4 regions of the Paenibacillus sp. RU5M genome follow, and region 3 is predicted to be linked to each of the others. Evidence: predicted binding sites of a transcription regulator. Region 3 holds the regulator's gene; each other region holds the start of a gene.
The links. The regulator Rex, encoded in region 3, represses fermentation and respiration genes when NADH is low (regulators of the CRP and FNR family bind a similar motif). The targets are predictions, from matches to a motif close to TTGTGAAATATTTCACAA.
Positions count from the first base shown of each region.

Region 1: a site for Rex is predicted at 878-895, ahead of nadA (quinolinate synthase NadA). Genes of this name have one in related genera too.
Region 2: a site for Rex is predicted at 942-959, ahead of adhE (bifunctional acetaldehyde-CoA/alcohol dehydrogenase). Genes of this name have one in related genera too.
Region 4: a site for Rex is predicted at 939-956, ahead of CRO25_RS15230 (formate/nitrite transporter family protein). Genes of this name have one in related genera too.

Region 1 is NZ_OBQM01000020.1:18,503-20,712, reverse strand. Features, by position in the region: gene ftsH (ATP-dependent zinc metalloprotease FtsH) at 1-668, shown strand, start outside; gene nadA (quinolinate synthase NadA) at 967-1,905, shown strand; gene nadB (L-aspartate oxidase) at 1,942-2,210, shown strand, end outside.
Region 2 is NZ_OBQM01000001.1:222,132-224,341, forward strand. Features, by position in the region: gene CRO25_RS01135 (Crp/Fnr family transcriptional regulator) at 1-609, opposite strand, end outside; gene adhE (bifunctional acetaldehyde-CoA/alcohol dehydrogenase) at 1,040-2,210, shown strand, end outside.
Region 3 is NZ_OBQM01000001.1:452,532-454,741, forward strand. Features, by position in the region: gene dinG (ATP-dependent DNA helicase DinG) at 1-545, shown strand, start outside; gene CRO25_RS02250 (redox-sensing transcriptional repressor Rex) at 772-1,425, shown strand; gene CRO25_RS02255 (amidohydrolase) at 1,412-2,210, shown strand, end outside.
Region 4 is NZ_OBQM01000004.1:306,830-309,039, forward strand. Features, by position in the region: gene CRO25_RS15225 (FAD-dependent oxidoreductase) at 1-832, shown strand, start outside; gene CRO25_RS15230 (formate/nitrite transporter family protein) at 1,044-1,898, shown strand.

The DNA.
Region 1 (2,210 bases), on a different contig from region 3:
ATGTAATCATGTTGCCAAAAGAAGATCGTATGCTTGTAACCAAGCAGGAGCTGTTGGACAAAATAACGGGACTCCTTGGGGGCCGTGTTGCAGAAGAATTGTTCATTGGTGAAATTGGTACTGGCGCATACAGTGACTTCCAGCAAGCGACAGGTATTGTTCGAAGTATGGTTATGGAGTACGGTATGAGTGAGAAATTGGGTCCTATGCAATTCGGAAGTTCACAGGGACAGGTATTCCTGGGCCGTGATATTGGTCATGAACAGAATTACTCGGATTCCATCGCATATGAGATTGATCAGGAAATGCAACGCTTCATTAACGATTGTTACGAGAAATGTAAGGACTTGCTCGTAAAACATTCGAAAGAGATGCATCTGATCGCACAAACATTGCTCGAAGTGGAGACATTGGAAATGGATCAGATCAAGGAATTGATCGAGACAGGTTCCCTGACTCCAAAAAGTGAGAACAGCAATGATGGAGAAGGCACGCCTAGCGAAAGCGGAGAGGCGATCATCGACAACATCGGTGATGTACGCGTCCGTATCCAAGGCAAAGATGAAACGCCTGAGCCACCAGCCGGAGATATTCCTAACGAAGCTCCGAATCTGGACAAAGGAAACAGCAATGACCCGGATGATGGTGGAACGAAGCCAACGTCTTAATTTATAACAACCATCTGTTTATAGTGGCAGATGAACAAAGAGAGCCTTCGGGCTCTCTTTTTTTATATATTCCTTTAAATTGTATAGATAATGATAACGGGGAGCTATAGGGCGAACCACGTAGGAAATGGGCGGTTATGCCCTTGTTCTGGGGCGTTTTCATTTATTGACAGAGTCGTGAACGTTGTGTACATTAGGTGTTAAACCGCTTGTGATTCGTTTCTCAAGCGAAAATAACGACTTGGATTTGCCATATGAAACAGCGTATAAGGCTGTCCCGATAAGGAGAGGATCACAGGTGGAAGCTCTGGCTTTAGAGCGCAAGGCTGAGATGAACCGGGAGCTGCGCGAGCGGCTGATGGAGTTGAAGAAGGAACGTAATGCCATTATTCTTGCCCATTATTATCAACGTGACGAGGTACAGGAGGTCGCTGATTTCCGGGGAGATTCGTTTTTGCTGGCCCAGAAGGCGGCACAAACCGATGCGGATGTTATCGTTTTCTGCGGGGTTCATTTTATGGGTGAAAGCGCTAAAATTCTTGCCCCTAACAAAACGGTTATCATCCCCGACGAGCGTGCAGGCTGCCCAATGGCAGACATGGTGAACGTTGAAGGCTTACGTAAATTGAAAGCACAGCACCCGAATGCCAAAGTTGTAACGTACATCAATTCTTCAGCTGAGATCAAGGCAGAGACCGACATCTGTTGTACATCGGCCAATGCTGTCAGAGTCATTCAATCTGTTGATTCCGATGAAATCATCTGGGTACCGGATAAAAATCTGGGACATTATGTGCAACAACATACAGACAAGAAAATGATTATCTGGGAAGGTTACTGCAATACCCATGATATGCTGACGGTCAAAGACGTGGTTGAGATGAGAGCGAAGCATCCAAATGCCGAGTTCGTTGTTCACCCGGAATGTCGTCCTGAGGTTGTAGAGATGGGTGACTTCGTAGGTAGCACAACCGCCATTCTGGAATATTGTAAGAATTCGTCCGCTAAAGAATTTATCGTAGGTACCGAGGATGGTACAGGATACCAACTGCGTCTCGATAGCCCAGATAAACAATTCCACTTTGCTACCAAGTTCCTCGTATGCCCGAACATGAAGGTCAACAACTTGAAAAAGCTGGTTAAATGTCTGGAAACGATGAAGCCGCAAATTTACGTACCGCCAGCGGTTGCCGACAAAGCCAGAGAATCACTAGAGCGCATGTTACTGGTGAAGTAGCATGCGCTACTCTTGCTCCAAGACAGGTGAAATAACATGATACCGCAATATTTAGTGGATTTTGATCTGTCCGCGCTGCCGATGGTGGAGACGGATGTGCTGGTTATTGGTTCGGGCATTGCTGGTTTGTTTACTGCGATCAAGGCGAGTGAACAACGCAGTGTGTTGATGATCACGAAGAAGTCGTTACTGGAAAGTAACACCCGGTATGCGCAGGGAGGAATCGCTGCGGTTATTGCTGAGGATGATTCACCTGCCTACCATTTGCAGGATACACTTGTTGCAGGAGCGGGATTATGCCGCTC
Region 2 (2,210 bases), 230 kb from region 3:
TTTACGCAAATCGCTTAACATGCGGTTGACACTTTCACGGGTCGCTCCAATCATATTGGACAGATCCGTGTGTGTTATTTTTTTATGAATCATGACATGCTCTCCATGGGGCTCGCCGTAGGAATTGGACAATCGAATCAGCGTGGAGCAGAGTGCGCCCGGTTTGCCATATAACATCAGATCACGGAATTTGGTTTGGGTTAACCGGTGATGGATACCCATCCATTTCATAAAGTCGATCGCAAAGTCACAGTGTTGGCAGATCAGCATTTCCAGGTCTTTATGCTCCAGTACGCCGATCTCACTATCCTCCAGCACTTCCGCCGAAAAGCTGTGTTTCGATCCGAAGAACGGATCAGCCTGCCCAATCATATCACCGGCTTGATACATGTACATAATCAATTCCTTGCCTTCATCCGTGGATTTGGTGATCTGAGCACGGCCTCGTTTCATATAATAAAGTTTGTCAGAGACATCTCCCTCCCAATACAGATGGGTTCCTTCCGGATAGGTTCTGTCCTTCATCGTTACGAGCAGATGGTTGAAATTCGCTTCCGAGAAACAGTTGGTATTTCCGCGTTTTTCCAGTACACTCAGTTGTTCTCTCATAAGTCTATCTCCCCTTTGTGTCCATCGGACGGCCTTCTGCAGCTTGGATTGGCCCCCGTGGTTCGCCGCAAACCGTTGCCGTCCTGATCAGGGTCATCTCTCGGCCGGGAAGGACGGTACAAATTGCGGTGGTTCAATTTTTAAGTTCAGTATATACCTTATCTTGCCGTTTGAGGGGCGTGGAAAGGGGGCAAAAATGGCGAAATTTCAAACATTGTGATTAAATTCACTTTCGAAAGGAGAGGATGAATCTGACAGCCCTATAGTTTAAATAGGAAGTGTAAATGGCTAAGTGAGAGACACTAAAAAACTTAAATTAAATTTGTTATACTTTGTGAAAAAAATCACATAATTAACTCTTTCCCCATGGTACGATGTGAATGTAAAGAAGAGAGACAAACCAATACGAACCTTTAGGAGGATGAGGGAGATGGCTGTAAAGAACGAAGTCGCCCCAGTAAAAGAACCGACAGCAGGTCAGTATATTCAAACGTTAATTGACAAAGCGAATAAAGCACATGCAGCATTCATGTCCATGGATCAGAAACAGATTGACCGCATCGTGCAAGCGATGGCGCTGGCAGGTCTGGACAAACATATGATGCTCGCCAAAATGGCCGTGGAAGAAACAGGTCGGGGTGTGTATGAGGATAAAATCACCAAAAATATATTTGCAACAGAATATGTGTATCATAGCATAAAATATGACAAAACAGTAGGGGTTATCGAAGATAACGAGTACGAAAGCTTCCAGAAAATTGCGGAGCCTGTCGGCATCATCATGGGGATTACCCCGGTAACGAATCCGACATCCACCACGATGTTCAAAGCACTGATTTCCATCAAAACGCGTAACCCGATCATCTTCGGTTTCCACCCATCTGCACAGAACTGTAGCCGGGAAGCCGCCAAAATCCTGCTAGATGCTGCAGTGAAGCATGGTGCTCCAGCGGATTGTATCCAGTGGATTGATGATCCTTCCATGGATCGCACAAACGCACTGATGAATCATAATGATGTGGCGCTCATTCTGGCAACAGGTGGATCAGGTATGGTACGGGCGGCATACAGCTGTGGTAAACCAGCACTGGGCGTAGGGCCAGGGAACGTACCTTGCTTTATTGAGAAAAGCGCAGATATCAATCAAGCAGTAACGGATCTGATTTTGTCCAAATCGTTCGATAACGGTATGATTTGTGCTTCCGAGCAAGCAGTCATCATCGAAGAACCGATCTTCGATCAGGTGAAAAAGAAAATGATCGCGAACGGCTGTTACTTCGTCAACAAGGATGAGGCAGCGAAACTGACCGCAGGTGCGATTAATGCTGAGAAATGTGCGGTGAACCCGGCGATTGTTGGTCAATCTGCAGTCAGCATTGCGCAAATGTGCGGCATCGAGGTCCCTGCTAACACCAAAATTCTTGTAGCCGAGATTGAAGGCGTAGGTACAAAATTCCCGTTGTCTGCTGAAAAACTAAGCCCGGTACTGGCTTGTTACAAAGTGAAAACGGCAGCTGAAGGGATTGAGCGTGCAGCAGAAGTGGTTGCTTTTGGCGGCATGGGTCACTCCTCTGTTATTCATTCGACAAACGAAGAAGTCA
Region 3 (2,210 bases):
TGGTGTTATTCACCTCCTACCGCATGCTGCGACAGGTCTATGACCCGCTTAAGGAGGCTTTGTCAGGCAACGATATCTCTTTGCTTGGGCAAGGGGTGGACAGCGGCAGCCGTTCCAAGCTTACACGTCGGTTCCAAGATGCTAAAGCAACGGTGCTACTTGGCACAAGCAGCTTTTGGGAAGGCGTGGACATTCCGGGAGAGGCTCTGACCTGCCTTGCAATTGTCAGACTGCCGTTCCAGCCACCGAATCATCCGTTAGTGGAAGCGAAGAGCGAGCTTTTGCAGCAGCAAAAGAAAAACCCGTTTATGAAGCTATCCGTGCCACAAGCCGTCATCCGTTTCAAACAGGGATTTGGCAGACTGGTTCGTACAGGCAAAGACAGAGGCATTGTGATTGTATACGATACACGCGTTATTGAAGCGTATTATGGCAAGTACTTTTTATATTCATTACCTGGTCCCAAAATGGAGCACATGCTTACAGAGCAGATGGTTCCACGCATTTCGGAATGGCTCGAGAGACCAACCGAAGAGCAACAATAACAGATACGCTCTGTAGCTTCCATTATTGCAAGACGCCAGTGATTGGCGGTAAAATTGATTAATATCATGTATTCGTTTCATGGATATGCGAGTAAAGCGATTAAAGCAATTATCCATTATATAACAAGGAGCATCCTGTTTAATTCAGTAATCATTTTGCATCGTTTTAGACAGGGTGCTCATCTTTTCATCTATCTATCGTGGCCTTGGTAAGGGGGAGCAATGAATGAAATCAGATAAAATTTCGGAAGCCGTGGTGCGTAGATTGCCTGTTTACTTGCGTTATTTGAATGAACTGCATCAGCGCGAAGTCAATACGGTCTCTTCACAAGAACTTGGACTGAGGCTGGATTTGAATCCTGCCCAGATTCGTAAAGACTTGGCTTACTTTGGTGACTTTGGTCGTAAAGGGATTGGATATGACGTTTCATATCTCATTGAGAAAATCCGCCATATTTTAAAAATAGACCAGCAGATCAATGTAGCTCTTGTCGGAGCAGGTAATTTGGGACATGCCTTGTCCAATTACAATGCCTATCTCAAAGACAACATGAAGATCGTCGCTGTATTTGATGCCTACGGTCCGAAAATTGGGAGTCAAATCAACAGTTTGACGGTACAACCGATGAATGAATTAACGGATTCGGTCAAAAAAGATAACATTCGTATAGGTATTATCACGGTTCCGGATACGGAAGCCCAAAATGTTGCAGATCAGCTGATTGAGTCAGGAATTGAAGCGATTCTGAACTTTGCGCCAACGATCCTGAAGACCCCGCCGCATATTCGCATTCATCATGCTGATTTTACGACGGATCTACTTAGCCTGGCTTATTACTTGGAGAATGGAAAGGACGACGAGGAAGATGACGACAAATAGATGGGTAATTCACAACGGCAAATTTGCCGTGAGTGAAGGTACGAATTGGAACGTGGTTCAAGGTTTTATGGTTGTTGAGAATGACAAGATTGTGCATATTGGTGAGACATTGCCGGAAGGAGACGAAAGCCTGACAAAGGTGGACGGAAAAGGACTGTTCTTCTTGCCGGGTCTGATCAATACGCATGGTCACGCGGCCATGTCGCTCCTCAGAGGCCATGGAGACGATCTGGCGTTACAAGTATGGTTGCAGGAGAAAATGTGGCCAATGGAAGCCAAAATGACGTCTGAAGACGTATATTGGGGCACATCACTTTCCGTGCTTGAAATGTTGAAGGGTGGAACAACAGCTTTCCTAGATATGTATGATCATATGGATCAGGTTGCGAAAGTGGTGGAACAATCTGGCGTTCGGGCTGCTCTGGCACGTGGGGTAATCGGACTTTGCTCAGAAGAAGAACAACTTCGCAAGCTCGAAGAGTCCGCAGCATTTGCCCGTCAATGGAATGGACAAGCAGACGGAAGAATTACAACCGTAATCTCTCCACACGCCCCTTACACTTGCCCTCCGGATTACATAGAGAAGCTGGTACAGGTTGCTCATGATCTGAATCTGCCTTTGCATACGCATATGTCTGAAACGATTCGAGAAGTGGAACAGAACGTGGCTGATTACGGACTGCGTCCGGTCGCACATCTGGAGAAGCTAGGATTTTTCTCCCGTCCATCTCTGGTTGCACATGCGGTACATCTGAATGATGAAGAGATCGAGATTCTCGCAAAGC
Region 4 (2,210 bases), on a different contig from region 3:
TAGTGTGGACCGGATTTTGAACAAATATCTCGATCCCGAGTTCACGGATGCCATTGAAGAAACGTTGACTGGACACGGCATCAAGCTGGCACTGGGCCAAACTGTACAGAAATTTACCGGAGAGAATGGCAAAGTGAACAAGGTCATTACATCCAAAGGAGAGTTCGAAACAGACCTCGTTATTCTGTGCATTGGTTTCCGTCCAAATACCGAGCTGCTCAAAGGCCAAGTGGATATGCTGCCTAACGGCGCAATCATCGTGGATAAATATATGCAAACCAGTCAAAAAGACGTCTTCGCTGCTGGAGACAGCTGTGCAATTCATTACAACCCAACCGGCAAGGCAGCTTACATTCCACTGGCAACTAATGCGGTGCGGATGGGTACACTCGTAGCACGGAACCTGGTTCGTCCTACGACACGGTACATGGGTACACAAGGCACATCAGGTATTAAAATTTATGAACAAAATATTGCAGGCACAGGCTTGACGGAAGCATCTGCTGCGGATGAGGGTCTGGTGGTTGAAGCTGTAACGCTTGAAGATGCTTACCGTCCAGAGTTCATGCCAACGGCAGAGAAGCTGCTGCTCAAAGTAATCTATGAACAGGCTACGCGCCGCATTGTTGGTGCGCAGGTCATGTCACAAGCTGATCTGACACAGTCGATCAATACGATCTCTGTCTGCATCCAGAACAACATGACGGTAGATGAGCTGGCCTTCATCGACTTCTTCTTCCAACCACATTACAACAAACCATGGAACTTCCTGAACTCGGCTGGTCTTCAGGCGTTGCCACCAGTAGAAGTAAAAACACCAGCGATGGTATAACCGAAATAGCTGAGAACTGCCGCAGTCATTCTGCGGTAGTTCTTTTTTGTTTTTTCTACATATCAAGCAATACACAACAGAAATATTAAAATGTAGTTTTCAGACTTTGTGATAAAAGTAACAAACCTCTTGAAACCTTCGCGATACAATAAACATATCAACAAAACAGGTTGAATTATGATGTTCATGAACTGTGAAGGAGAGGATCGTTATGCCAGCAAAAACACCTCTTGAGGTTGCACAATATACGGCGCATACGGGGATGAAGAAAGCCCAAAATCCGGTGTCCTCCGTATTGATACTCAGTTTTCTGGCAGGCGCTTTTATTGCGCTCGGATTTCTGCTGGATATTCGGGTCATTGCCTCTGCTCCGGCCGAGTGGGGCAGCTTGGTTAATCTGATTGGCGCAGCAGTTTTCCCGGTAGGTTTGATATTGGTGCTGATTGGCGGTGGGGAACTGCTGACAGGTAATATGATGGCCGTCCCACTCGCGACGATTGCACGTAAACTGTCCGCAGGCAACATGTTGAAGAATCTCACCTTAGTAACGATAGGTAATTTCCTTGGAGCGCTCTTTGTTGCCTATGCGTTTGGGCATGTGCTTGGTCTGACGGCAGAGGGGGCTTATTTGACCAAAGTAGTGGATATGGCTGGACACAAGCTGGACGACAGCTTCCTTCAGGCTTTTATATCCGGGATCGGGTGTAACTGGCTGGTAGCACTCGCGGTTTGGCTGTCTTATGCATCGGATACGATGAGCGGAAAAGTATTGGGCATTTGGTTCCCAACGATGGCCTTTGTGGCTATTGGATTCCAGCACGTTGTCGCCAACATGTTCCTGATTCCTGCGGCGATCTTTGAAGGACATTATTCGTGGGGGCAATACATCATGAATTTCATTCCGGTATGGCTTGGCAACCTGACGGGAGGGGCGCTGTTTGTCGCGGCTGCCTACTGGATGGTGTACCTGCGCAAGCATGAGCCGGAAGTGAAGCCTGAGGTGGCCATGGCGGCGGCCCAGCCTGTGGAAACGGAAGCCAGACCGATGTGGAGCAAGCAGGCGTAGCGGCATTTTGCCGAGTAATTGAGTAGCGGTGTAAACGTGGTACAAGTGCGAAAACGAATGAAAAGACGAGTGCAAAGTAAACAGGAGAGGCGATTCTGATCTCGTTCAAGTCATGGCTGTCTGCTGTGATGGACGGGAGAGGAATCGCTTTTTTTAATGTAAAAATATCCACGCAAAATAAATTCGCCATGACAAGGTTCGGGGGAACGAAACCTGTTCATGGCGAATTTCGGGAGTGGTCCATGATATGGCACGAGGAGGAAGTGGGGAAACACTAGCCTAATGCCTTATTTTTAATTTACCCCTGAATTT